2 regions of the Arthrobacter sp. PGP41 genome follow, and region 2 is predicted to be linked to the other one. Evidence: predicted binding sites of a transcription regulator. Region 2 holds the regulator's gene; the other holds the start of a gene.
The links. The regulator LexA, encoded in region 2, represses DNA repair genes until DNA is damaged. The targets are predictions, from matches to a motif close to TCGAACANNTGTTCGA.

Region 1 (11,671 bases), 1.6 Mb from region 2:
CGGTCTTCCGGAAGCGGCTGCCGCCCGGCAAGATGGGGCACATGGAACTCCCCGTGATGCCGCCCGTCCCGCCGATGCTCGCCAAGGCCGTCAGCGGCATCCCGGAGGGGGAGCTCAGTTATGAACCCAAGTGGGACGGGTTCCGGTCCATCATCTTCCGCGACGGCGATGAGCTGGAGATCGGCAGCCGCAACGAAAAGCCCATGACCCGCTACTTCCCGGAACTTGTCGAGGCGCTGAAGGAGAACCTGCCGCCACGCTGCGTGGTGGACGGCGAGATCATCCTGATCGGTTCCTCCGGCGACCGGCTGGATTTCGACACCCTCCAGCAGCGCATCCACCCCGCCGCCAGCCGGGTCAAGCTGCTTGCGGCGCAGACGCCGGCCTCCTTCGTGGCCTTCGACCTGCTGGCCCTGGGCGACGACGACTACACGGGCCGGCCATTCACGGAACGGCGGGCTGCGCTTGAGAAGGCGCTCGCCGCCAGCAAGGCACCCGTCCACCTCACCGCTGCCACCACGGGCAAGGACACGGCGGAGCAGTGGTTCCGGCAGTTTGAGGGTGCCGGGCTGGACGGCGTGGTGGCCAAGCGCCTGGACGGCAGGTATGAGCCGGACAAGCGGGTGATGTTCAAGACCAAGCACGAGCGCACCGCCGACTGCGTGGTGGCCGGTTACCGGCTGCACAAGAGCGGGCCGGACGCCATCGGATCCCTGCTGCTGGGCTTGTACAAGGACGACGGCGGCCTGGCCAGTGTGGGGGTGATAGGCGCCTTCCCCATGAAGCGGCGGCAGGAACTGTTTGAACAGCTCCAGCCACTGGTCACCGATTTTGACCACCACCCGTGGGCGTGGGCGAGGCAGGAGGAGGGCGAACGGACCCCGCGGAACGCCGAAGGCAGCCGGTGGAGCGCCGGCAAGGACCTGTCTTTCGTGCCGCTGCGCCCGGAACTGGTGGTGGAGGTCCGCTACGACCACATGGAGGGCGACAGGTTCCGCCACACGGCCCAGTTCAACCGCTGGCGGCCGGACCGGGACCCGGAATCCTGCACCTACGCGCAGCTGGAGGAGCCGGTCAGCTTTGACTTGGCGTCGGTGCTGGAGACCGGACGGCCGTAGTTGCTGCCGGGTTGCTGCCGGAACAGCCCATTTTTACCCAGTAAAGGCCCGCCATTCCGGGGAATGGCGGGCCGTCCGGTCCTAAAACCGGGCTGGTGCGTTACTTCAGGCCAAGCTGCTTGGTGGGGGTCCTGAAGGATTCCTTGGCCGTGAGGGCGGAGATGGCAGCGATGGAGCAGATGACGGCGGTGAAGATGCTGATCTGGACCCACCCGCCGGGCTTGATGCCGCCCATGGCCGCGACGATGGCCGGGGCGAAGCCTGCCATCAGGAAACCCAGCTGGGTGCCGATGGCCAGGCCGGAGAAGCGCACCCTGGTGCTGAACATCTCGGCGTAGAAGGACGGCCAGACGGCGTTGGAGGCTGCGTAGCCGCAGGAGAAGAAGCCGATTGCTGCCAGGAACATGAGCGGCACGCTGCCGGATTCCAGGCTGAGCAGGAACACGGGGGTCAGCGCGGCACTGGCCACGGCACCGTAGATGAACACCGGCTTGCGGCCGATCTTGTCAGCGAGCATGCCGAAGAGCGGCTGGGTGCCCAGTGCCACCAGGTTGGCGCCGACCACGAGCCACAGCGTGGTGGTGCCGTCCACGCCGGCAACCGTCTTGGCGTAGCTGATGGCGAGGGTGCCGAACACCGTGGAGACGGCAGCGATGAAAGCGCAGCAGATGACGCGGAGGACGTCGCGCCAGTGGCCCTTGAGGAGGTCAGCGACGGGGAGCTTGGAGATCTGCGCGGACTTCTGGGCTTCCTCGAAGGCCGGCGGCTCGTGCAGGGTGCGGCGGATGAAGAAGGCAACCACCACGACGACGGCGCTCAGCCAGAAGGGGACGCGCCAGCCGATGCCGTACTTGATCTCGTCTGGAAGTGCGAGCACCGGGATGAAGACGAGGGCGGCGAGGACCTGGCCGCCCTGGGTACCGGTGAGGGTCCAGGAGGTGAAGAAGGAGCGGCGGTTGTCCGGGGCGTGCTCCAGCGTCATGGAGGAGGCGCCGGCCTGCTCGCCGGCAGCCGAAAGGCCCTGGCAAAGCCGGGCCAGGACCAGCAGGGCGGGAGCCCACCAGCCAACGGTGTTGAAGTCCGGGAGGCAGCCGATCAGGAAGGTTGAGGCACCCATCAGCAGGAGGGTGAACATCAGGACCTTCCGGCGGCCCACCCTGTCACCGAAGTGGCCCAGGATGACGGCGCCAACCGGCCGCGCCACATAGGCGAAACCGAAGGTGGCGAAGGACATGATGGCCGCGTTCGCGTCAGCATTGGGGAAGAAGACCGTGGGGAAGATCAGCGCTGCGGCGGAACCGAAGATGAAGAAGTCGTAGTATTCGACGGCGCTGCCCAGGAAGCTGGCGAGGGCTGCCTTCTTCGGCGTCCCGGCCGGGGCAGCGGTGCCTGGCTCAGTGGACGGAAGTAACTGGCTCATGGAGTTCCTTAGATGTGACGACTTTGTCGCGGATGGATCAGGGCTCGCAGCCGGCACGGCCTGGGGTAGGGGCTTGGCTGGCACGGCTGGAAAGTTTGGAAAACCCGAACAGTAGCCACATGGTGGGAGCTACTTGTGCGATACAGCAATGATGGCTGTGAGTGGAGTCACTTGTCAAGAAAATAATCACCATCTAGAAATAGCTCTCACTATGTGGCAACATCGAGGTATGAGTGTGAATCAAACCACAGCGGACGATGACGTAGCTGCCGAGATCAAAGCGGACGCCAAGGCGGCCAAACCGGACCGTACCGACATGGTGGGCAAGGCCCTCGGCCTCCTGGTCCTCCTGGGCGATGAGCCGCTCGGTGCGAGTGCCGCGGAAATCTCCCGCCGTGCGGACCTGCCCTTCAGCACCACCTACCGCCTGCTGGGCTCGCTGACGCGGGACGGTTTCGTTGATTATGAACCGGACGGGCGCCGGTACCACCTGGGCCTGCGGATCTTCCAGCTGGGCCAGCGGGTCTCCAACCACCACGGCTTCGCAGGAACGGCCATGCCGGTTTTGCGCCGGGTGACCGAGCAGACGGGCGAGGCAACCATCCTGAGCGTCCGGGACGGCCACCACCACCTGACGGTGAACAAGGTGGACGGCCCGCAGATGTTCCGGGTGACCAGCGACCCCGGACACCTGGGCTCCCTCTCCACCACCGCCGTCGGAAAGGCCCTGGTGGCCTTCGCCGAGGATTCCGAGCGGGAAAAGCTGTTGGCGGAGCTTCCGCTGGAGGGGCTAACGGAAAAGTCCATCACCGACCGCGACGCCTTCCGCGCCGAAATCGGGAAGGTCCGGGCCGAGGGGTATGCGGTGATGGATGAGGAGAACGAGGCCGGGATGCGCGCCGTCGCGGTCCCTTTGCTCAATTCCCAGGGTCACGCGTTCGCCTCGCTGGCTACGGCCGTTCCTGTTTTCCGCCTGAGCCTTGAAGGCTTGGTGGCGCACGTTCCGCTGCTGCAGGAGGCCGCGGCGGAACTGGCTGCACGTCTTCCGCAGCGGTGAGCGTGCCCAATCGCCCGAATTACGCAAATTCAGGACCCCTTTGTTCGTATCTAGAACAAAAGTGCGAGAAGTGAACATTTGTTATATCGTTATTCCAGTCACCTGCTGGCAGCGCACGCCCAACGGCAAACGCCGGCCGCCCGGTGCCGTATCAAAGGAGCTGCACGGATGAGTAATCGAACTGAGTCCTACCTCGTGGGACTGGTCGGCGACGGCGTGATGCCGTCACTCACCCCGCCCATGCATGAACGCGAGGGTGATGTGCTGGGACTGCGCTACCTTTACCGGCCCATCGACCTCCTGGAACTGGGCCTTTCCGGGGAATCCGTGGGAGAGCTCCTCAAGAGTGCCCGGAACCTCGGCTTCAATGGCCTGAACATCACCCACCCGTGCAAGCAGCTGGTCCTCCGGCACCTGGATGAAATTTCTCCGGATGCCCGACGGCTGGGGGCCGTCAACACCGTGGTGATCGAGGACGGCCGGTTCGTTGGCCACAACACCGACTTTTCCGGCTTTGCCGCCGCGCTGGCTTCAGGCCTCCCCGCCGCAAAGCTGGACCGCGTAGTCCAGTTGGGCGCCGGCGGGGCAGGTTCCGCCGTCGCCTACGCCCTCCTCACCGCCGGGGTCCGCTACCTGGACCTCGTGGACATGGACGCCGCGCGCGGCGCCGCCCGTGCGGCCGAGCTGGCCGGCTTTTTCCCGGACAGTACCGTGATTGCACGGACGACGACGGAGCTGCCGCAGCTGATGCCCCTGGCCGACGGCCTGGTGCACTGCACCCCCGTGGGCATGGCCGCCCACCCCGGCGTTCCACTGGACCTGGACCTTTTGGAGTCCCGGCACTGGGTGGCGGACATTGTCTACCGCCCCATCGACACCGAACTCGTCCGGGGCGCCCGCGCCAAAGGCTGCGAGGTCCTGGACGGCGGCCGGATGGCCGTGGGCCAGGCCGCCGACGCGTTCCGCATCTTCACCGGCCTGGAGCCGGACCCGGACCGTATGCGCTCGCACTTCCTGGAGCTCGTGGCCGCCGAGGAGGTGGCCGCCTGATGCGCACCGGAATCGCCACGGTCTGCCTCTCCGGCACACTGAAGGAAAAAATGCAGGCTTGCGCCATCGCGGGCTTCGACGGCATCGAGATTTTCGAACAGGACCTGGTCACCTCGCCGCTGAGCCCCGAGGACGTCCGCAGGATGGCCGCCGACCTCGGCCTCGGGCTGGACCTCTACCAGCCGTTCCGGGATTTCGAAGGCGTCACGCCGGACCTGCTGAAGGCCAACCTTCGGCGGGCTGAAGCGAAGTTCACGCTGATGTCCCGGCTGGGCATGGACACCATCCTGGTCTGCTCGAACGTGGCCACGGCCACCATCGACGACGACGAACTCCGCGCCTCCCAGCTCTCCGAACTCGCGGAGCTGGCAGGGGACCACGGCATCAGGGTCGCCTACGAGGCCCTGGCCTGGGGCAAGCACGTCAACGACTACGAGCACGCCTACCGCCTGGCGGAGATGGTGGACCACCCCAACTTCGGTACCTGCCTGGACTCCTTCCACATCCTCTCGCGCGACTGGGACACCGCCCCGATCGAGACGATCAACGCGGAGAAGATCTTCTTCGTCCAGGTGGCCGACGCCCCCAAGCTCTCCATGGACGTCCTGTCCTGGAGCCGCCACTACCGCGTGTTCCCCGGCGAGGGCCAGTTCGAGCTCGCCAAGTTCATGGGCCACGTGGTCCGCGCCGGCTACACGGGGCCCGTGTCACTGGAAGTCTTCAACGACGTCTTCCGCCAGTCCGACGTCGAACGCACCGCCGTGGACGCCATGCGCTCACTGATCTGGCTGGAGGAGCAGAGCGCCAAGTGGCTCGCAAGCACCGCGCCGGAAGCCGAAGGGGGCACTGTTGCCGCGTCCCGCCGTCGTTATCCCATGGAACTCGCCACCCTGCCCAAGGTGAACGAGCCCGCCGGCTTCAACTTCGCCGAGGTCAAGGCCGAAGACACCGCGCAGCTCGAGAAGCTCCTCAGCCAGCTCGGCTTCGGGTTCGAGGGCCGGCACCGCACCAAGGACGTCCAGCTGTGGACCATGGGCCAGGCCCGCGTGATCATCAACGAGCAGGCGGCGTCGCACGCGGAACCTGCCATCGCTGCGCTGGGGTTCGACGTCGATTCCCCCGTGATTGCCTCGGCCCGCGCGCAGCAGTTGAAGGCGCCCGTGGTGGCCCGGAAGGTCCAGGCGGACGAGGAGGTGTTCCAGGGCATCTGCGCACCGGACTCCACGGAAATCTTCCTGTGCCAAGGTAGTCCCGACGGTACGGCGGCCTGGACGCGTGAGTTTGGCGAGGGGCTGGAACACCCGCGGCAGCCGCAGAACGCGGTCATTGACCACGTGAACCTGGCCCAGCCGTGGCAGCACTTCGACGAAGCTGTCCTCTTCTACACCAGCGCCCTGGCCCTGGAGCCGCAGCCGTTCGCCGAGGTGCCCAGCCCCAGCGGGCTGGTCCGCTCGCAGGTCATGCAGACGTCCGACGGCGCCGTGCGGCTGGTGCTCAATCTCGCCCCGGCGCAACAGGCCTCCGGGCACAAGACCTACCAGGAGCACATCGCCTTCGCGGTGGAGGACCTCGTGTCCGCGGCCCGGGCAGCCCGCGGCCGGGGACTGGAGTTCCTGCAGATCCCGGCCAACTACTACGAGGACCTGGATGCCCGGTTCGACCTCGACCCCGCGTTCCTTGCCACACTGCAGGAACTGAACCTCCTGTATGACCGCGACGCCGACGGCGAATTCCTCCATTTCTACACCGCCACCATTGGCAGCGTGTTCTTCGAAATGGTGGAACGCCGCGGCAACTACGACGGTTACGGGGCGCCCAATGCCCCCGTCCGCCACGCCGTGCAGTACGACTCGCTGCACCGCATCTGACCAGCACCACGTAACCGACCGATCCAAACGAAAACCAGAAAGGAGCCAGCCGTGCCGGAAGAAGCCGCCACTCCGCGTGAAACGGACGAGTCTGTCCCGCCCGCCGAGCCAAAGGCCGCGCATGTGCCGCTGGACCGCTCCATTGAAACCCAGGCTGACCTCAGCGCGGAGATCAACGGCCTGGCCGATGCCTACGCCCGTGCACTGAAGGACGGCGCCCCGGCGGAAACCCAGCCCCGGCTGGACTACCCGCCTTACCGCTCCAGCATCCTGCGGCACCCCACCAAGAGCCTGCACCACGCGGACCCGGAGACCATCGAGCTGTACTCCCCGGCGTTCGGGCACCAGGACGTGCACGCGCTGGAGTCGGACCTGACCATCCAGCACAACGGCGAACCCCAGGGCGAGCGGATCATTGTGGCCGGCCGGGTCCTGGACGGCGACGGCCGCCCGGTGGCCGGGCAGCTGGTGGAGATCTGGCAGGCCAACGCGTCCGGCCGCTACATCCACAAGCGCGACCAGCACCCGGCCCCGATCGACCCCAACTTCACGGGCATTGGCCGCTGCATCACCGGCCCGGACGGCTCCTACCGGTTCACCACCATCAAGCCCGGAGCCTACCCGTGGAAGAACCACCTGAACGCCTGGCGCCCGGCGCACATCCACTTCTCCCTGTTCGGCACCGAGTTCACCCAGCGCATCATCACCCAGATGTACTTCCCGGGGGACCAGCTCTTCCCGCTGGACCCGATCTACCAGACCATCGTGGACCAGGACGCCCGCGACCGGCTCGTGGCCAGCTACGACCACAGCCTCACCGAACCCGAGTGGGCCCTGGGCTACAACTGGGACATCGTCCTCACCGGGCCCAAGCGGACCTGGACCGAAAACGAGGCGTTCGGTACGGCAGGCGACAGCAACGAAGAGGCAGGGGAATAGGAACATGAGCAACCAGAGCACCCAGCTTGTTCCCACCCCCGGCCAGACCGTTGGCCCGTTTTACGGCTATGCGCTGCCCTTCGAGAAGGACAACGAGCTCGTGGCCCCGGGTTCACCGGGCTCCATCCGCCTGCAGGGCACGGTGTATGACGGCGCAGGACACACCATCCCCGACGCCATCCTGGAAATCTGGCAGCCGGACGCCCAGGGCAACGTGGTCCAGCGCACGGGCTCCCTGGTCCGCGACGGCTACACCTTCACCGGATGGGGCCGCGGCGCCGTGGGGAACTCCGGCGTCTTCACCTTCACCACGGTGAACCCCGGGCCCACCAGGCCCGGTGCTGCGGCCTTCATATCGGTTGCCATCTTCGCCCGGGGCCTGACCAACCGGCTGTTCACCCGCATCTACCTGCCGGAAGACACCGAGGCTCTCGCCAACGATCCGCTCCTGAGCTCCCTGGAGCCGGAGCGCCGCAAGACACTCATCGCCCGCCGCGACGCCGACGGCGGCCTGACCTTTGACATCCGCCTGCAGGGTGAGGGCGAGACCGTCTTCCTGGACTTCCAGTGAACGACGCCGGCCTGCTCAGCCCCGTCTCGGCGTCGCCCCTCGTGGCGGCGCTCACGGGTGACGACGCCGTGCTGGCGGCGATCCTCGCCGTCGAGTCCGGCTGGGCCGCGGTGCTGGAAAGGGCGGGCCTGGCACCTGCCGGCTCCGCCGCCGTCGTCGCATCCGCTGCCGAGGCCGGCCGCTATGACCCCGCCGACATCGCACGCCGTGCCCAGGGCGGCGGCAACCCGGTGATCCCGCTGCTGGCGGACCTCCGCCGGCACGTGGCAGCGCTGGACACCTCGCAGGTGGGGGCGGGGAAAGCGGTGCACACGTCGCTGACCAGCCAGGACGTCCTGGATAGCGCGCTGATGCTGGTGACCCGCAACACCGTGGAGGCGCTGCTGGGCGACCTGAAACGCACCACGGCGGCGCTCGCGGCCCTGGCGGAACAGCACGCGGACACGCTGTGCGTGGGCAGGAGCCTGACGCAGCATTCCCTCCCCTTCACGTTCGGCCTGCGGGCTGCGCAGTGGTTCCAGGGCTTGGCCGCGGCGGGCCGGCAGCTGGAGGACCAAGAGTTTCCGGTCCAGTTCGGCGGCGCGGCGGGCACCCTCGCGGCTGCCACTGTACTGACCCGCGGTTCAGCTGCCACCCCCTTCGGGCTCGCCGATGCCCTGGCCTCCCAGCTGGGCCTTGCCGCGGCCCCCGCGCCGTGGCACACCAACCGGCTGGCCGTGACGTCGCTGGGGCATGCGCTCGCCTCGGTACTGGATGCCTTCGGCAAAATCGCCGCGGACGTCCTGTTCCTGAGCCGGCCCGAGGTCGGCGAGCTGGCTGAGCCGCGGGCCGCCGGGCGCGGGGTTTCATCCGCCATGCCGCAGAAGCAGAACCCCGTGTTGTCCGTGCTGGTCCGCAGCGCCGCGCTGCAGGCCCCGGCCCTGGCCGCCCAGCTGCACCTGGCCGCCGCCAACTTCAACGACGAACGCCCGGACGCCGCGTGGCACGCCGAGTGGCCCGCGCTTCGGCAGCTCCTGGCGCTGGCCCTCGGGGCGGCCGGGCATGTCCGCGAACTGGCGGAGGGCCTTCAGGTTTTCCCGGACGCCATGCGCCGGAATCTGGATCTCGCCGGTCCGCTGCTTTTAGCTGAAGGCGTGGGTGCAGCTGTCGCCCCGCTGCTTCCGGACAAGGGCGGGATGAGCGGAAAGCAGCAGCTCCAGGCCGTGGTGGACCAGACACTCCAGGCCCCGCCTGCGGAGCAGGCCGCCACGTACCGCAAGCTGCTCCGCGAGGCGGTCCCTGCCGGGGTCCTGAGCGACCTCCGGCTGGAGGAACTCCTCAACCCCGCCGGCTACCTCGGCGAGGCCCCGGAAATTTCCCGGCGGATCCTGGCCGCGTATCCGGACTTCGCCGCCAATCCACCTGCAGACACCGAACAGAATGGATCTTCCCGTGGCTAAGCCAGCACTGAAGGCAGCACTGCTGTCGCCTCAACGCCCCCTCGGCGAGCACCCGCTGCTGGTGGTGGGGCCGTCCCTGGGCACCTCCACCATCCTGTGGAACCGCGCTGCGTCCCTGCTCGGCCACGACTACGACGTGGTGGCCTGGGACCTGCCCGGCCACGGCGTCTCACCTGCGGCCTCCGAATCGTTCGACGTCGGCGCACTGGCTGACGCCGTGGTGGACCTCGCCGATTCCATCGCCCCCGGCGCGTCTTTTCACTACGCCGGCGTCTCCCTGGGCGGCGCCACCGGCCTCCAGCTGGGCATCAAGCACGGGGAACGCCTCAAGAGCCTGTCAGTGCAGTGCAGCGGCGCGAAGCTGGGCACGCCGGAGGGGTGGCTTGAGCGCGCCGAAACCGTCCGCAGCCAGGGCACGCCGGTGATGATCCAGGGCTCGGCCGAGCGCTGGTTCGCGCCGGGCTTTATGGAGCGCGAGCCTGAACTCAGCAGCCGGCTCCTGCACGCCCTGCGCGACGCCGACCGCTTCAGCTATGCATTCTGCTGCGAGGCGCTCGCGGCTTTTGACGTGCGTGACGAACTGGGCAGCATCCGGGTGCCAACCCAGGTCATAGCCGGCGCGCTGGACGGGGTGGCCCCGCCGTCGTTCGCGGAGGAAGTGGCCGCAGGCATCACAGCCGGCGGCGGCACCGCAACCGCCGTCACGCTCGAGGGCGTGGCGCACCTGGCCCCCGCCGAGGCGCCTGCCCACGTGGCAGACCTGATGCGCAGCCTCATCACCTGGGCCGAATCGAAGGGAACAGACTCATGAGCACGAATGACCCGAGCCACGGCGTGGTCCAGCCCGATGCCACCAGCCAGGACATTTACGACGGCGGCATGATTGTCCGCCGCGAAGTCCTGGGCGACGCGCACGTGGACCGGGCCAACGCCAACAAGGACGAGTTCACCGAGGACTTCCAGGACATGATCACGCGGATCGCGTGGGGCGGCATCTGGACCCGGCCCGGCCTTTCCCGCCAGATGCGCTCCGCCGTCACCATCACCGCGATGGTGGCGCACGGGCACTGGGAAGAGCTGGCCATGCACATCCGTGCCGCGGTCCGGAACGGCCTGAGCCGGGACGAGATCAAGGAAATCCTGCTGCAGACGGCCATCTACTGCGGCGTCCCCTCGGCGAACACGGCCTTTAAGACAGCCCAAGAGGTCTTCCATGCAATGGACAACACTGCACTGGACAACACCCACACCGACGAACCCCAGCCCAACTAGGTAGCGCTAAGTGTCGTTTTGACCCCCGAAAACGACACTTAGCGCTACCTAGTTGGGAAACCCAGACGCAAACCAGAGGAACGAGTTATGAACCAGGCTTTTGTGTACGACGCCGTGCGCACCCCGTTCGGCAAATTCGGGTCCGGCCTTGCCGCCGTCCGCCCGGATGACCTCGCCGCGCACGTCATTAAGGAATCCGTGAAGCGGGCCCCCGACCTCGATCCTGGGCGGATTGACGAGGTGGTGTTCGGCAACGCGAACGGCGCGGGTGAGGAAAACCGGAATATCGCCCGGATGGGCACCCTGCTCGCCGGCCTTCCGGTATCGATCCCGGGCACCACGGTGAACCGGCTCTGCGGGTCCTCGCTGGATGCTGCGATCATCGCCTCCCGCCAGGTCAACGCCGGCGACGCCGACCTGGTGCTGGTGGGCGGGGCGGAGTCGATGTCCCGGGCGCCGTGGGTGCTGCCCAAGACGGCGAAGCCTTACCCGGCCGGTGACATGACCCTGGCCTCCACCACCCTGGGCTGGCGGCTGGTGAACAAGGCCATGCCGAAGGAGTGGACCATATCCCTGGGCGAGGCCACTGAGCGGCTGCGCGAGAAGTACGGGGTGACCCGGGAGGCGCAGGACGAGTTCGCCGCTGCCTCGCATAACCTTTCCGCCGCTGCGTGGGACGAGGGGTTCTATGACAACCTGGTGGCGCCGGTGCCGGGCACGGACCTGGTGCGTGATGAGGGCATCCGCCCCGGTTCCTCGGCGGAGAAGCTGGCCGGTTTGAAGACGGTGTTCCGGACCGAGGACGGCACGGTCACTGCGGGGAATGCTTCGCCGTTGTCCGACGGCGCCTCCGCGGCCTGGGTGGGGAGCGAGGCTGCCGCCGGGCTGCTGGGGCTGGACCCTTTGGCCCGGATCGCCGGCCGCGGCGCGCACGCGA
Region 2 (11,671 bases):
AGACCAAACGGGCCAACCGCCGTCGTAATGCCGTGCCGTCCGTAGCGATTGCCGGGTACACCAACGCGGGCAAGTCCTCCCTGCTGAACCGCCTGACCGACGCCGGAGTCCTGGTGGAGAACGCCCTGTTCGCCACCCTGGATCCCACCGTCCGCAAAGCGGAAACCGCGGATGGCCTGGGCTATACCCTTGCCGACACCGTGGGGTTCGTCCGTTCGCTGCCAACCCAGCTGGTGGAAGCGTTCCGCTCCACGCTCGAGGAAGTCGCCGACGCGGACCTGATCCTGCACGTGGTGGACGTTTCGCACCCGGATCCCGAGGGGCAGATCGCCGCAGTCCGCAAGGTCTTCAGCGAGGTGGATGCCCGCAAGGTGCCCGAAATCATCGTGCTCAACAAAGCCGATGCCGCTGATCCGTTCGTGGTGGAACGGCTCAAGCAGCGCGAGCCCCGGCACGTGGTGGTCTCGGCCCGTACGGGGGAAGGCATCGGCGAGCTGCTGAAGGCAATCAGCGACGCCATTCCCCGGCCCAGCGTCAAGCTGGAACTGCTTATCCCGTACGACCGCGGAGACCTGCTCAGCAAGCTTCACGACTCCGACGCCGAGATCATCAGCGTCGACCACGTTGAAGCCGGAACCAGGGCCGTCGTGATGGTCCGGGAAGGCTTCGCGGCTGAACTGGAACCTTTCGTCAGCAATGACTGAGGCCGTGGCGGGAGAAGCCACGGAAACGGCCGGCGAGCAGTTCGTGATCGAACTGCTCGACCGGGCCGTGGCCGGCATGGGCGGGCAAAGCCGTGCCGGCCAGCACGAGATGGCCAGGCAGGTGGCCCGCGCCATTGAATCGGGGGACCACCTGCTGGTCCAGGCGGGGACCGGCACCGGCAAGTCCCTGGCCTACCTCATCCCCCTGATCGCGCACGCCCTGCAGAGCAACAAGCCCGCCCTGGTGTCAACGGCCACCCTGGCCCTCCAGACGCAGATTGTGGGCAGGGACCTGCCCCGGCTGCTCAAGGCGATCACGCCCGCCCTGGACAGGCCCGTCAAAGTGGCCCTGGTCAAGGGCCGCTCCAACTACGTCTGCCGGCACAAGCTGGAAGGCGGCTTCCCCAGTGAGGAGCCGTCCGAGGGCCAGCTGTTCAGCCTGGGCGAGGACACCAGCGTCCCGCATTTCGCAGCAGCCGTGGGCGGCCCCTCGTCCCAGCTCGGCAAGGAGGTGGTGCGGCTCCGGGAATGGGCTGAAAAGACCCACACGGGCGACCGGGATGAACTCCTGCCGGGCGTCACGGACCGTGCCTGGCGGCAGGTTTCGGTGACCTCCATGGAGTGCCTGGGCGCCCAGAAGTGCCCCATGGCCGCGGAATGCTTCAGCGAACTGGCGCGCCAGGATGCTGCTGAAGCGGATGTTGTGGTCACCAACCATGCGATGCTCGCTGTCAGCGCGTTCGAAGGCCTGGCCGTCCTGCCCGAGTATGACGTGGTGGTGGTGGATGAGGCCCATGAACTGCAGGACAGGGTCACCGGGGCGGTCTCCGGCCAGCTCTCGGTGGCCATGGTCCACGCTGCTGCCGCCGGTGCGCGGAAGCACACGGCCATCACGGTTGATGCGTTGAACGCCGCAGCCGCCAACTTGGAGCTCGCATTGGCAGGCGTACCCAACGGGCTGCTCCCGAACGGGCTCAACGATGAACAGCTGGACTGCGTGGACCAGCTGCGGGACGCCTGCCGCGCTGCCCTCTCGGATTCAAAGGGGGACAGCAGCGCCACGGCCGACGGCGGCAGGCAGCTTGCGCGGTCCCGGCTGCTGCTCATCCTGGAACTTTGTGAACGGCTCCTGGCAGCCCGGGAGAACCGCGAAGTGGTGTGGTTTTCCCGTGCCAGCTCCTTTGATCCTGCGCAGGGATTCTCCCAGCCGGACGAGACCGCTCCGGCGTTGATCAACATTGCGCCGCTGTCCGTTGCCGGAAGGCTGCGTGAGGGGCTCTTCGCCGGCCACACGGTGGTGCTGACCTCCGCGACGCTGGCCATCGGTTCCGCATTCGAGCCTGCAGCGGGCGGACTGGGCCTGGTGGGCGACGGCGCCCCCAGCTGGACCGGCGTTGACGTGGGATCGCCCTTCGACTACCCGAAGCAGGGCATCCTCTACGTTGCCGGGCACCTGCCGAAGCCCGGCCGGGGCGCCTCCCCGGAAGCGCTGGACGAACTGGAAGCCCTGATCCGTGCATCCGGTGGCGGGGCACTGTGCCTGTTCTCGTCCCGGCGTGCGGCAGAGGAAGCGGCCGAGGCGCTTCGCCCCAAGCTGGGAATAACGGTCCTCTGCCAGGGTGACTCCACCATGACCGCCCTGGTAAAGCAGTTCGCCGACGAGCCCGATACCTGCCTGTTCGGGACCATGTCCCTCTGGCAGGGCGTGGACGTCCCCGGCGGCTCGTGCCGGCTGGTGGTGATAGACCGCATTCCGTTTCCGCGGCCGGACGATCCCCTCATGACGGCGCGCTCACGGGCGGTAGCACAGGCCGGTGGAAACGGCTTCATGTCGGTTTCGGCCACGCACGCCGCGATCCGGCTCGCCCAGGGGGCCGGCCGGCTGATCCGTTCCACGGGCGACAGGGGAGTGGTGGCCGTGCTGGACTCCCGGTTGGCCACCGAGCGCTATGCCGGGTTCCTCCGCGGGGCGCTGCCGCCCTTCTGGTCCACAACAGACCGGAAGACGGCGATCGCAGCCCTGGAACGGCTGGCCCGGGAAAACGCCTGAGCCCGCCTCGCTGCGGCGGGCGGAGTTTCCCGGCTACAGCGAGCGGAGTACGGACACAACCTTGCCCATGATGGTGGCGTGGTCCCCGAGGATGGGTTCGTACTGGGTGTTCTGCGGCAGCAGCCACGTGTGGCCGTCGCGCTGGCGGAATGTCTTGACGGTGGCTTCGTCATCCAGGAGCGCGGCCACAATGTCCCCGTTGGCGGCATCCTGCTGGCGGCGGACCACAACCCAGTCGCCGTCGCAGATGGCCGCATCCACCATGGAATCCCCGGCTACCCGAAGCATGAACAGTTCCCCCTGGCCCACCAGTTGCCTGGGGAGCGGCATGACATCCTCCACCAGCTGGTCGGCAAGGATGGGGCCGCCTGCGGCGATCCGGCCCACCAGGGGGACCATTGCCGTGTCCAGGGCGGTGGGCAGTTCGGTGACAGTCGCTGTACCGGGTGAACGCACGGCGGACGCCTGGCTGGCCGGCTTTGCGGCTCCGCCGTCCAGGGTCAGGGGCATGAGGACTTCCATGGCCCGGGGCCGCTTGGGGTCGCGGCGGAGGTAGCCAAGCTTCTCAAGCTGGGAGAGCTGGTGCGTGACGCTCGAAAGGCTCGCCAGCCCCACGGTGTCGCCGATCTCCCGCATGGACGGCGGGTACCCGTTCTCGTTGACCGAGCGCTGGATGGTTTCGAGGATTTTCTTCTGCCGTGGAGTCAGGCCCTTGGCGGTCCTCTTCGGTTGCGCGGTTGCCCTGCCCCCGGCGGCTGCTGCTGCCATGTTCGCCAATGCCTTTCGGTTCCGCCGGTCCGTTCCATGGCCAGGCCCTGGAAGGTCCCGCCCTTGAATGTCAGACCCTGCTGATCGACTGTCCGGGTGGTTGTTCTTTGGTTCAAAGCTAGGCCAGCCGCATTGCTTTTTCAAACATTTGTTCTAGCGAGTCTCGACAATGTTCGTTGATAGGTGCTAAAACAGAGAAAGCAAAGTTCGAATATATGTTCTACTGACTGCCCTGGTCCTTCGAAGACCGCGCCGGAATACGTCCGGCCGGGGGCGGCGGGAAGGACGTCCGGGCAGCACAGTACGGTCCAGGAGGGCTCAGATCATGTCAGGTACATCTGTTACGCGGGGTTCACGCCAACAGCTGCTTTCGGTGCAGCAAATCATGTCCCAGTCGGACAATCGTCTGGCCGGGCGGCCTGCGCCTCTTCCGCCGCTTCGGCTGACCCGTCGCGGTCGCATCGTGCTAATCGGCATTCCGCTGGTCCTGCTGGCTGCGCTGCTCTTCTCCCTGGCGGGCTTTTTCAATGCCCCGGCCAAGGCGTCGGAGTCCGCGACGGATCTTGCAACGACGCCCACTGTCGCAGTGACGGTCCAGCCAGGCGAGTCGTTGTGGGGTATCGCCGCCAGCGTCTCGCCGGAGCGCGACCCGCGGGACGTCGTCGCGGACATCGTGCAGCTGAACAACCTCCCTGCCGGCGCGGTCTTTCCCGGCCAGCAATTGTTCGTGCCTGCAAGTTAGGGCCCGGCATTTTGCCTCTCCACGGGCGTGAGGGCGCAGCATGCGGGAGCGAACAGGAAACCGTCACATTTTCCGGTGTCCGGCGCTGGCACTAAACTGTTCAGGTGAATGACCAGCTAGAGCGCCTGAACCGGCTTCCCCTCCGCAGCAACCTTCGCGGGCTTACCCCCTATGGCGCGCCCCAGCTGGACGTTCCAATCCTCCTGAACGTGAATGAAAACACCCACGGGGTCCCGGCTGACGTCAGGGCAGCCATTACCGCCGCGGTATCCGATGCGGCAGCGGGACTCAATCGATACCCGGACCGGGAATTCACGGAGCTGCGAAAGGCGTTGGCGGAGTACCTGGGGCACGGGCTGGATGAATCCAACCTTTGGGCGGCCAATGGCTCCAACGAAGTACTTCAGCAGATACTCCAGGCCTTCGGCGGGCCGGGACGTACAGCGCTCGGATTCCCTCCCACGTACTCCATGTATCCCCTGCTGGCCAGCGGAACGGACACGGAATACATTGTGGGTGAGCGTGCCGGCGATTACGGACTCAGCGCCGAATCGGCGGCGCGGCAGGTCAAGGAGCTGCAGCCCAACATCGTCTTCCTGTGTTCACCCAATAACCCCACGGGAACCGGCCTCGGGCTGGACGTGGTGGAAGCCGTCTACGAGGCCGGCGAAGAAAGCCAGTCCATCGTCATCGTCGATGAGGCTTACCACGAGTTTGCACACGACGGAACGCCCAGTGCGTTGACGCTGCTGCCGGGGCGGGAACGGCTGATCGTCTCGAGGACCATGAGCAAGGCGTTCGCGCTGGCCGGTGCCCGCCTCGGCTACATGGCTGCGGCCCCCGAAGTAACCGACGCGCTGCGGCTCGTCCGTCTCCCGTACCACCTTTCGGCCATCACCCAGGCCACCGCCCTCGCCGCCCTCCAGCACCGCGAGACGCTGATGGCGGATGTGGAGGACATCAAGAAGCAGCGGGACCGCATTGTTTCCGAGCTGCTGAGGATGGGCCTCAAGCCTGCCGCCTCAGACTCCAACTATGTGTTTTTCGGCGGCCTGGAGAACCCCCATCAGGTGTGGCAGGAACTGCTGGATGCGGGTGTGCTGGTCCGGGATGTGGGAATCCCAGGCCATCTCCGCGTCACTGCCGGAACTGAGACCGAAACCACAGCTTTCCTCACCTGCCTTGAAAGCATCCTTGCCAGCCAGGCCAAGCTTCCCGCCTAGACTGGGAGTACCGGCGCTGGACGCCCCGAACCACCCCTTCTGCCCAAAAGGACCCAAGCATGAGTACCACCGGATCGAATGTTGCTGCGGCCCGCACCGCGCGCATGGAACGTGCCACCAGTGAGTCCTCTGTGCTCGTGGAAATCAACCTCGACGGTACCGGCGCCTCGGACATCGACACCTCGGTGCCGTTCTACGACCACATGCTCACGGCGCTCTGCAAGCACTCCCTGATCGACATGACCGTCAAAGCCACAGGTGACATCCACATCGATGTCCACCACACGGTGGAGGACGTTGCCATCACCTTCGGTGAAGTGCTGCGCACCGCCCTGGGGAACAAAGCCGGGATCCGCCGGTTTGGAGAAGCCACCGTTCCCCTGGACGAAGCGCTGGCCCACGCCGTCGTGGACGTCTCCGGGCGGCCCTACCTGGTGCACGGCGGCGAGCCTGCCGGCCAGGAATACCACCTGATTGGCGGCCACTTCACCGGATCCCTCACCCGCCACGTCTTCGAAGCGATCACCCTGCACGCCGGCATCTGCCTGCACATGAACGTCATAGCGGGCCGGGATCCCCACCACATTGTCGAAGCCCAGTTCAAGGCCTTCGCCCGGGCACTTCGCGCAGCAGTTGAGCCCGATCCGCGCGTTGAAGGAATCCCCTCCACGAAGGGTGCGCTGTGAGCGGGCAGGTCCTGCAGGACGGCGCAATCGTCGATCCCTCGGCCTCCCGGAAACTCCCCTCGCCCGAAGGCAAGCCCACCGTCACGGTCCTGGACTACGGTTCCGGCAACGTCCGGTCCGCGGTGCGAGCCCTTGAACGCGCCGGCGCGGAAGTCATCCTGAGCTCCAAGCCCGAGGACGTCCTGAACGCCGACGGCCTGGTGGTTCCCGGCGTCGGTGCCTTCGAAACGGTGATGCGGGAGCTCAAAGCCGTGGACGGCATCCGCCTTATCGGCAGGCGGGTGGCCGGCGGCCGGCCGGTGCTGGGGATCTGCGTGGGTCTCCAGGTGCTTTTTGAGGCGGGCGTCGAACACGGCACGGAGGCGGAGGGCATCGGCGAATGGCCAGGCAAGGTGGAGCTCCTGCCGGCCGACGTGGTGCCGCACATGGGCTGGAACACCGTGAAGGTGCCCGAGGGATCCAAGCTGTTCGCCGGCGTCGAAAACGAGCGGTTCTACTTCGTGCACTCATACGGGGTGCAGGAGTGGAACTTCGATGTTGTGCAGCCGCGCATGGCCGCACCCCTGGTCACCTGGTCCGAGCACGGCGGGCCGTTCATAGCAGCGGTCGAAAACGGTCCGCTGTGCGCCACCCAGTTCCACCCGGAGAAGTCCGGTGACGCCGGCGCCCGGCTCCTGCGCAACTGGGTGCAGAACCTCAAAAAGCCGGCTCCTGGCGGCCCGGTCCCCGCGGGCGCCCCTTCAACGGAAGACGGCGCCGCCTAGATGTGGTCGATCGTCCTGATGGGGCTGGCCGGCCTGCTGGTCGGCGGTGCCCTGTCCTTCAGGCAGCAGCACAAGCCGCTCTGGACCCAGATTTCGTTTTACGTTTTGGCGGGCATGTCGCTGCTCGCTGCCTACCTGCTGACGCTGCCGGGCAACTGACCGCCGGCTGGCAATACTGACCCCGACCCGAAGGATTGACATGACCTCCGCAACCGACCTGCCGGTTCTTGAACTGCTGCCCGCCGTCGACGTCGTCAACGGCCAGGCCGTCCGGCTGGTCCAGGGGGAAGCGGGCAGTGAGACCAGCTACGGAACCCCGCTGGAAGCAGCGCTGAACTGGCAGCAGCAGGGTGCCGAATGGGTGCACCTCGTGGACCTCGATGCCGCATTCGGACGCGGCTCCAACGCGGAACTGCTCCGCGAAGTGGTGGGCCGGCTGGACATCAAGGTGGAACTCTCCGGCGGCCTCCGTGATGACGAAACCCTGGAAGCGGCCCTGGACCTTGGCGTTGCCCGCGTGAACCTGGGAACCGCCGCGCTGGAGAATCCCGATTGGACGCGCCGGGCAATCGAGCGCTTTGGCGACAAAATCGCCGTCGGGCTGGATGTCCGCGGCACCACGCTGTCCGGCCGCGGCTGGACCAAGGAAGGCGGGGACCTCTGGGATGTCCTGGGCCGTCTTGAGGACGCCGGCTGCAGCCGCTACGTGGTCACGGACGTGACCAAAGACGGCACCCTGCAGGGACCCAACGTGGAACTCCTGCGCCAGATGGTGGAAAAGACCGGCAAGCCGGTGGTTGCTTCGGGCGGCATCTCCAGCCTCGACGACCTCCGTGTCCTGCGCTCGTTGGTTCCCTTGGGCGTTGAAGGCGCCATCGTGGGCAAGGCCCTCTACGCCGGAGCCTTCACGCTGCCCGAAGCGCTCGACGTCGCCGGCCGCCGCTAAACGTCCCGGCATGGCCAGCAACGAATTAGGCGCCCCGTCCCCGCGCCAGCTGCCGGGGCACATCGCTGCGGCGCTGGCGGGCGCCGGCGGCGGTGCCGATTCTGCAGGCCGGCCCTGGGCAGGCCGAAGCCTGGCCGGTGACGATGCCAAAATCCACAACTTCGAGAACGACGACGGAACGGCCAGCGAGGCCTACCTCGCCGCAGTTGCGGCCTTGCGGAAAGGAACGGGGGACGAAGCCGGCGTGGTGGCTTCGCTGGCCACCGCCCGCGTATTCATCCCCATCGTGGCCCGGCTCGCCGAGGAAGCGGAAGGAGCGCACGGCCTGAACGCCGACAAACAGGCGGACATGGCCCTGGTCACCCTCAAGGCTGCCGACGGCAGGACAGCCATGCCCGCCTTCACTTCAACGGCGGCCCTGGCCGCCTGGCACCCCGAGGCCAGGCCGGTTGCCGTGTATGCGGCCCGCGCGGCGCTCTCGGCCGTCGCCGAAGGCGCCGAACTGCTGGTCCTCGATCCGGGCTCCGGGTTCACGTTTGTGGTGCGGCGGCCCGCGGTCTGGGCCCTGGCGCAGCAGCACGGGTGGGTCCCGTCGTACAGGGACGAAGAGCTCGCGGAGGAGATGGGCCGGGCCGCTGCAGGTTTTCCCGCCGTCCGGAACCTCGAGCTGGCGCCGGGCAGGGGAGTGGCCGCCCTGGCCGCCGATGGGACCATGGCCGCAGGCGGCGGCGCAGGGCCGGAACTGCAGGTGGTGCTTTACCTCGAAGACGGACTTGATGCGGCCGGGGTGCAGGACCTCATAGCAGGCCTCCAGTCGGAGTGGTCGCGGAATGTATTGTTTGGGGAGCGCGTCGACTCGATCGAGGTCAAGTTGAGGCGCGCAGAACGCTAGCCGCAGCGAGGCGGGGTGATCCCCGGCCCACGGCGGCAGACATGAGGATCACTGTGAATTTCGCTCTCTACCGGGAGTTGCTCGCCGTCGGGCCCGTCCGCAGGCTGCTCTTGGTGGGCATGGTTGCCCGAATACCCCATTCCGCGGCCGGCGTGCTGCTGACCCTGCATATCGTCCTCAGCCTGGACGAGGGATATGCCGCTGCGGGCGCCGCCGCCGCCGTCATGACCATCGGCATTGCGGTTGGCGCGCCGTGGCGCGGGCGGCGCGTGGACACCGTGGGCCTGCGCACCGCACTGATCCCGTCCGTGATCTCGGAAACCGTCATTTGGTCTGTTGTTCCTCATGTGTCGTACCAGTGGCTGCTTCCGCTGGTGTTTGTGGGCGGCCTGCTCACGCTCCCCATCTTCAGCGTGGTCCGCCAGTCCCTGGGCGTGCTGGCCGACGGCGACCAGCGCCGTACGGCCTTTGCCCTCGACGCGATCACCACCGAGATCGTGTTCATGATCGGCCCCGCCGCAGGTGCCATCGTTGCCACCAGCGGGTTCACAGTGCTGGGCCTGACCGTGGTGGGCGTTTCCACGTCGCTGGCCGGCCTGTTCCTGATGTGGTTCAACCCGCCCACTCGAAGTGCGGACCAAACCGGGGAGTCCAGCGCCGACGAGTGCCGCGCGGCAGAAGCGGCCGTCGTGGCCGCCGCCCCGGCGCATTTGCAGGAGGCGGCGGCGGAACTGGCGCCTGCGGAAACCCGGGGCCGCGCCGGATTCCGCGGCAAGGTTGCGCACAATTTTGCATGGTTTACGGCGGCCGTCGGCGCGGTCTTTGCGGTGGCTGCGGGCGCCGGCATGGTCCTGAGCGGGACGGATGTGGGCATTGTTGCCGCCCTGGAGACGGGCGGCCACCAGCGCGACATCGGCATCGTGTTCGTCTTCTGGTGCGCAGCGTCGGTGGCGGGCGGCCTGGTATACGGCGCCATGCACCGCCCCGTCTCTCCGCTGGTCCTGCTGCTGGGGATGGCGGCACTGACCATCCCCATGGGCTTCGCCCACGACACCTGGACGCTGGCCTTCGCCTCGCTCCTGCCGGGACTGCTGTGCGCGCCCGTGCTGTCATCAGCATCAGAAAAAGTGGCGGATTTGGTGGCGGAGGAACGCCGCGGGGAGGCCATGGGCTGGTATGGCTCCGCGCTGACGGCCGGCGTGGCCCTGGGCGCACCGCTCGCGGGCGTCTTCATCGACGGCACGGGACCGTCCGGAGGGTTTGTGTCGGTGGGGGTTGCCGGCGTGCTCCTATGCTTTGCCGGGCTGTTCCTCCAGCAGCGGCGGCGCCGCGCTGCCTGACGCAGTTTCTTCCATCGGTTGCTCCACAGTTGTCCTTTTGGCCGCGCTAAACGGCAGCTACGGAGCAATCGATGGACCGCGGAGGTACTTTGCCTGGGAAACGACGACGGCGGGACGACCCGTAAAGGCCGTCCCGCCGTCGCAAGGCGCTTGGGTGGGTTCTTCCTTAGTTCACTGCCCCGGTGTACTTCTCGCCCGGGCCCTTGCCGGGGGCATCGGGGATCAGCGACTCTTCGCGGAACGCCAGCTGCAGCGACCGGAGGCCGTCACGCAAGGGCCCTGCGTGCTGGGAGCCGATCTCCGGGGCGGCCGCGGTCACCAGGCCGGCCAGGGCCGTGATCAGTTTCCGTGCCTCGTCCAGGTCCTTCAGCTCCTCGGCGTTGTCCTCCGCCGCAAGCCCCAGCTTGACGGCGGCTGCGCTCATCAGATGGACGGCTGCGGTGGTGATGACCTCGATCGCCGGAACTTCGGAAATGTCGCGGACCTGCCGGGAGACATCGGGACCGGCGGCTGCCGGCTCGAAAACGTGTGAATTACTGTCTGGGGTGCTCATACTGGTAAGCTTGACACAGACCAACTGGATGTCGTTATTTCAGAGATTGATCCAACAATCAAGGTTCCCACCGGCGCTGCACAGCGTTGACGGGAATTTTTTCTGTAAGATGGCATGCAGTTTGCAAGCGGAGTTCTCTCCCACCCGCGTCAGCCGCTGTTCCGAAGTTTAGGAACTCAAGGTTGCCGGGTACCTGGTTGGGCATGGCACCGGCATCCGCCGGAACTGTGCGTGCAGTCCCTTGACGGGCGCTGTATCCGATCTTTCTGAGGCCTTCGATTGCTCCGGCAGTTGGGGGCCTTCTCTATTTGCCGGATTCCACAACAAAAACAGGAGCTTTAACATTAGCGAGCCAAGAATCAATGAGCGTATCCGCGTCCCCGAGGTGCGGCTGGTCGGCCCTGCAGGTGAACAGGTAGGAATCGTCCGTATTGAGGATGCCCTGCGTCTGGCTGCCGAGTCCGACCTTGATCTCGTTGAAGTTGCACCTCAGGCGAAGCCTCCGGTGTGCAAGCTGATGGACTTCGGCAAGTACAAGTACGAGGCCGCGGTTAAGGCACGGGAAGCCCGGAAGAACCAGACGAACACCGTTCTGAAGGAAATCCGCTTCCGACTGAAGATTGACACCCACGACTACGAGACCAAGCGCGGCCACGCATTGCGCTTCCTCGGCGCCGGGGACAAGGTCAAGGCCATGATCCAGTTCCGTGGCCGTGAGCAGCAGCGTCCGGAAATGGGCATCCGCCTGCTCCAGCGCTTCGCCGACGACGTCGCTGAAGTGGGTGTTGTGGAGTCCAGCCCCCGCATTGACGGCCGCAACATGGTCATGGTGGTCGGCCCGCTGAAGAATAAGGCTGAGGCCAAGGCCGAAGCCCGCCGCGCCACCCAGCGTGCCGAGGCGAAGGCGCAGAACGAAGCCAAGGCTTCCGGGCGCGTTGACACGTCCGGCGACGATCAGGCGCCCCTGACGCAGTCCCTGGCGGATCTGCTTCCCGAAGGTTTC

Region 1: a site for LexA is predicted at 3,647-3,662, ahead of C3B78_RS19185 (shikimate dehydrogenase). Genes of this name have one in related genera too.

The regions. Positions count from the first base shown of each region.
Region 1 is NZ_CP026514.1:4,175,163-4,186,833, reverse strand. Features, by position in the region: gene C3B78_RS19200 (ATP-dependent DNA ligase) at 42-1,118, shown strand; gene C3B78_RS19195 (MFS transporter) at 1,219-2,538, opposite strand; gene C3B78_RS19190 (IclR family transcriptional regulator) at 2,768-3,595, shown strand; gene C3B78_RS19185 (shikimate dehydrogenase) at 3,764-4,645, shown strand; gene C3B78_RS19180 (bifunctional sugar phosphate isomerase/epimerase/4-hydroxyphenylpyruvate dioxygenase family protein) at 4,645-6,513, shown strand; gene pcaH (protocatechuate 3,4-dioxygenase subunit beta) at 6,565-7,452, shown strand; gene pcaG (protocatechuate 3,4-dioxygenase subunit alpha) at 7,457-8,023, shown strand; gene C3B78_RS19165 (lyase family protein) at 8,020-9,462, shown strand; gene C3B78_RS19160 (alpha/beta fold hydrolase) at 9,455-10,273, shown strand; gene pcaC (4-carboxymuconolactone decarboxylase) at 10,270-10,734, shown strand; gene C3B78_RS19150 (thiolase family protein) at 10,822-11,671, shown strand, end outside.
Region 2 is NZ_CP026514.1:1,533,850-1,545,520, forward strand. Features, by position in the region: gene hflX (GTPase HflX) at 1-704, shown strand, start outside; gene C3B78_RS06960 (ATP-dependent DNA helicase) at 697-2,754, shown strand; gene lexA (transcriptional repressor LexA) at 2,788-3,522, opposite strand; gene C3B78_RS06970 (LysM peptidoglycan-binding domain-containing protein) at 3,908-4,264, shown strand; gene C3B78_RS06975 (histidinol-phosphate transaminase) at 4,369-5,487, shown strand; gene hisB (imidazoleglycerol-phosphate dehydratase HisB) at 5,547-6,173, shown strand; gene hisH (imidazole glycerol phosphate synthase subunit HisH) at 6,170-6,937, shown strand; gene C3B78_RS19840 (hypothetical protein) at 6,938-7,096, shown strand; gene priA (bifunctional 1-(5-phosphoribosyl)-5-((5-phosphoribosylamino)methylideneamino)imidazole-4-carboxamide isomerase/phosphoribosylanthranilate isomerase PriA) at 7,137-7,883, shown strand; gene C3B78_RS06995 (SseB family protein) at 7,894-8,775, shown strand; gene C3B78_RS07000 (MFS transporter) at 8,829-10,115, shown strand; gene C3B78_RS07005 (DUF1844 domain-containing protein) at 10,282-10,668, opposite strand; gene infC (translation initiation factor IF-3) at 11,054-11,671, shown strand, end outside.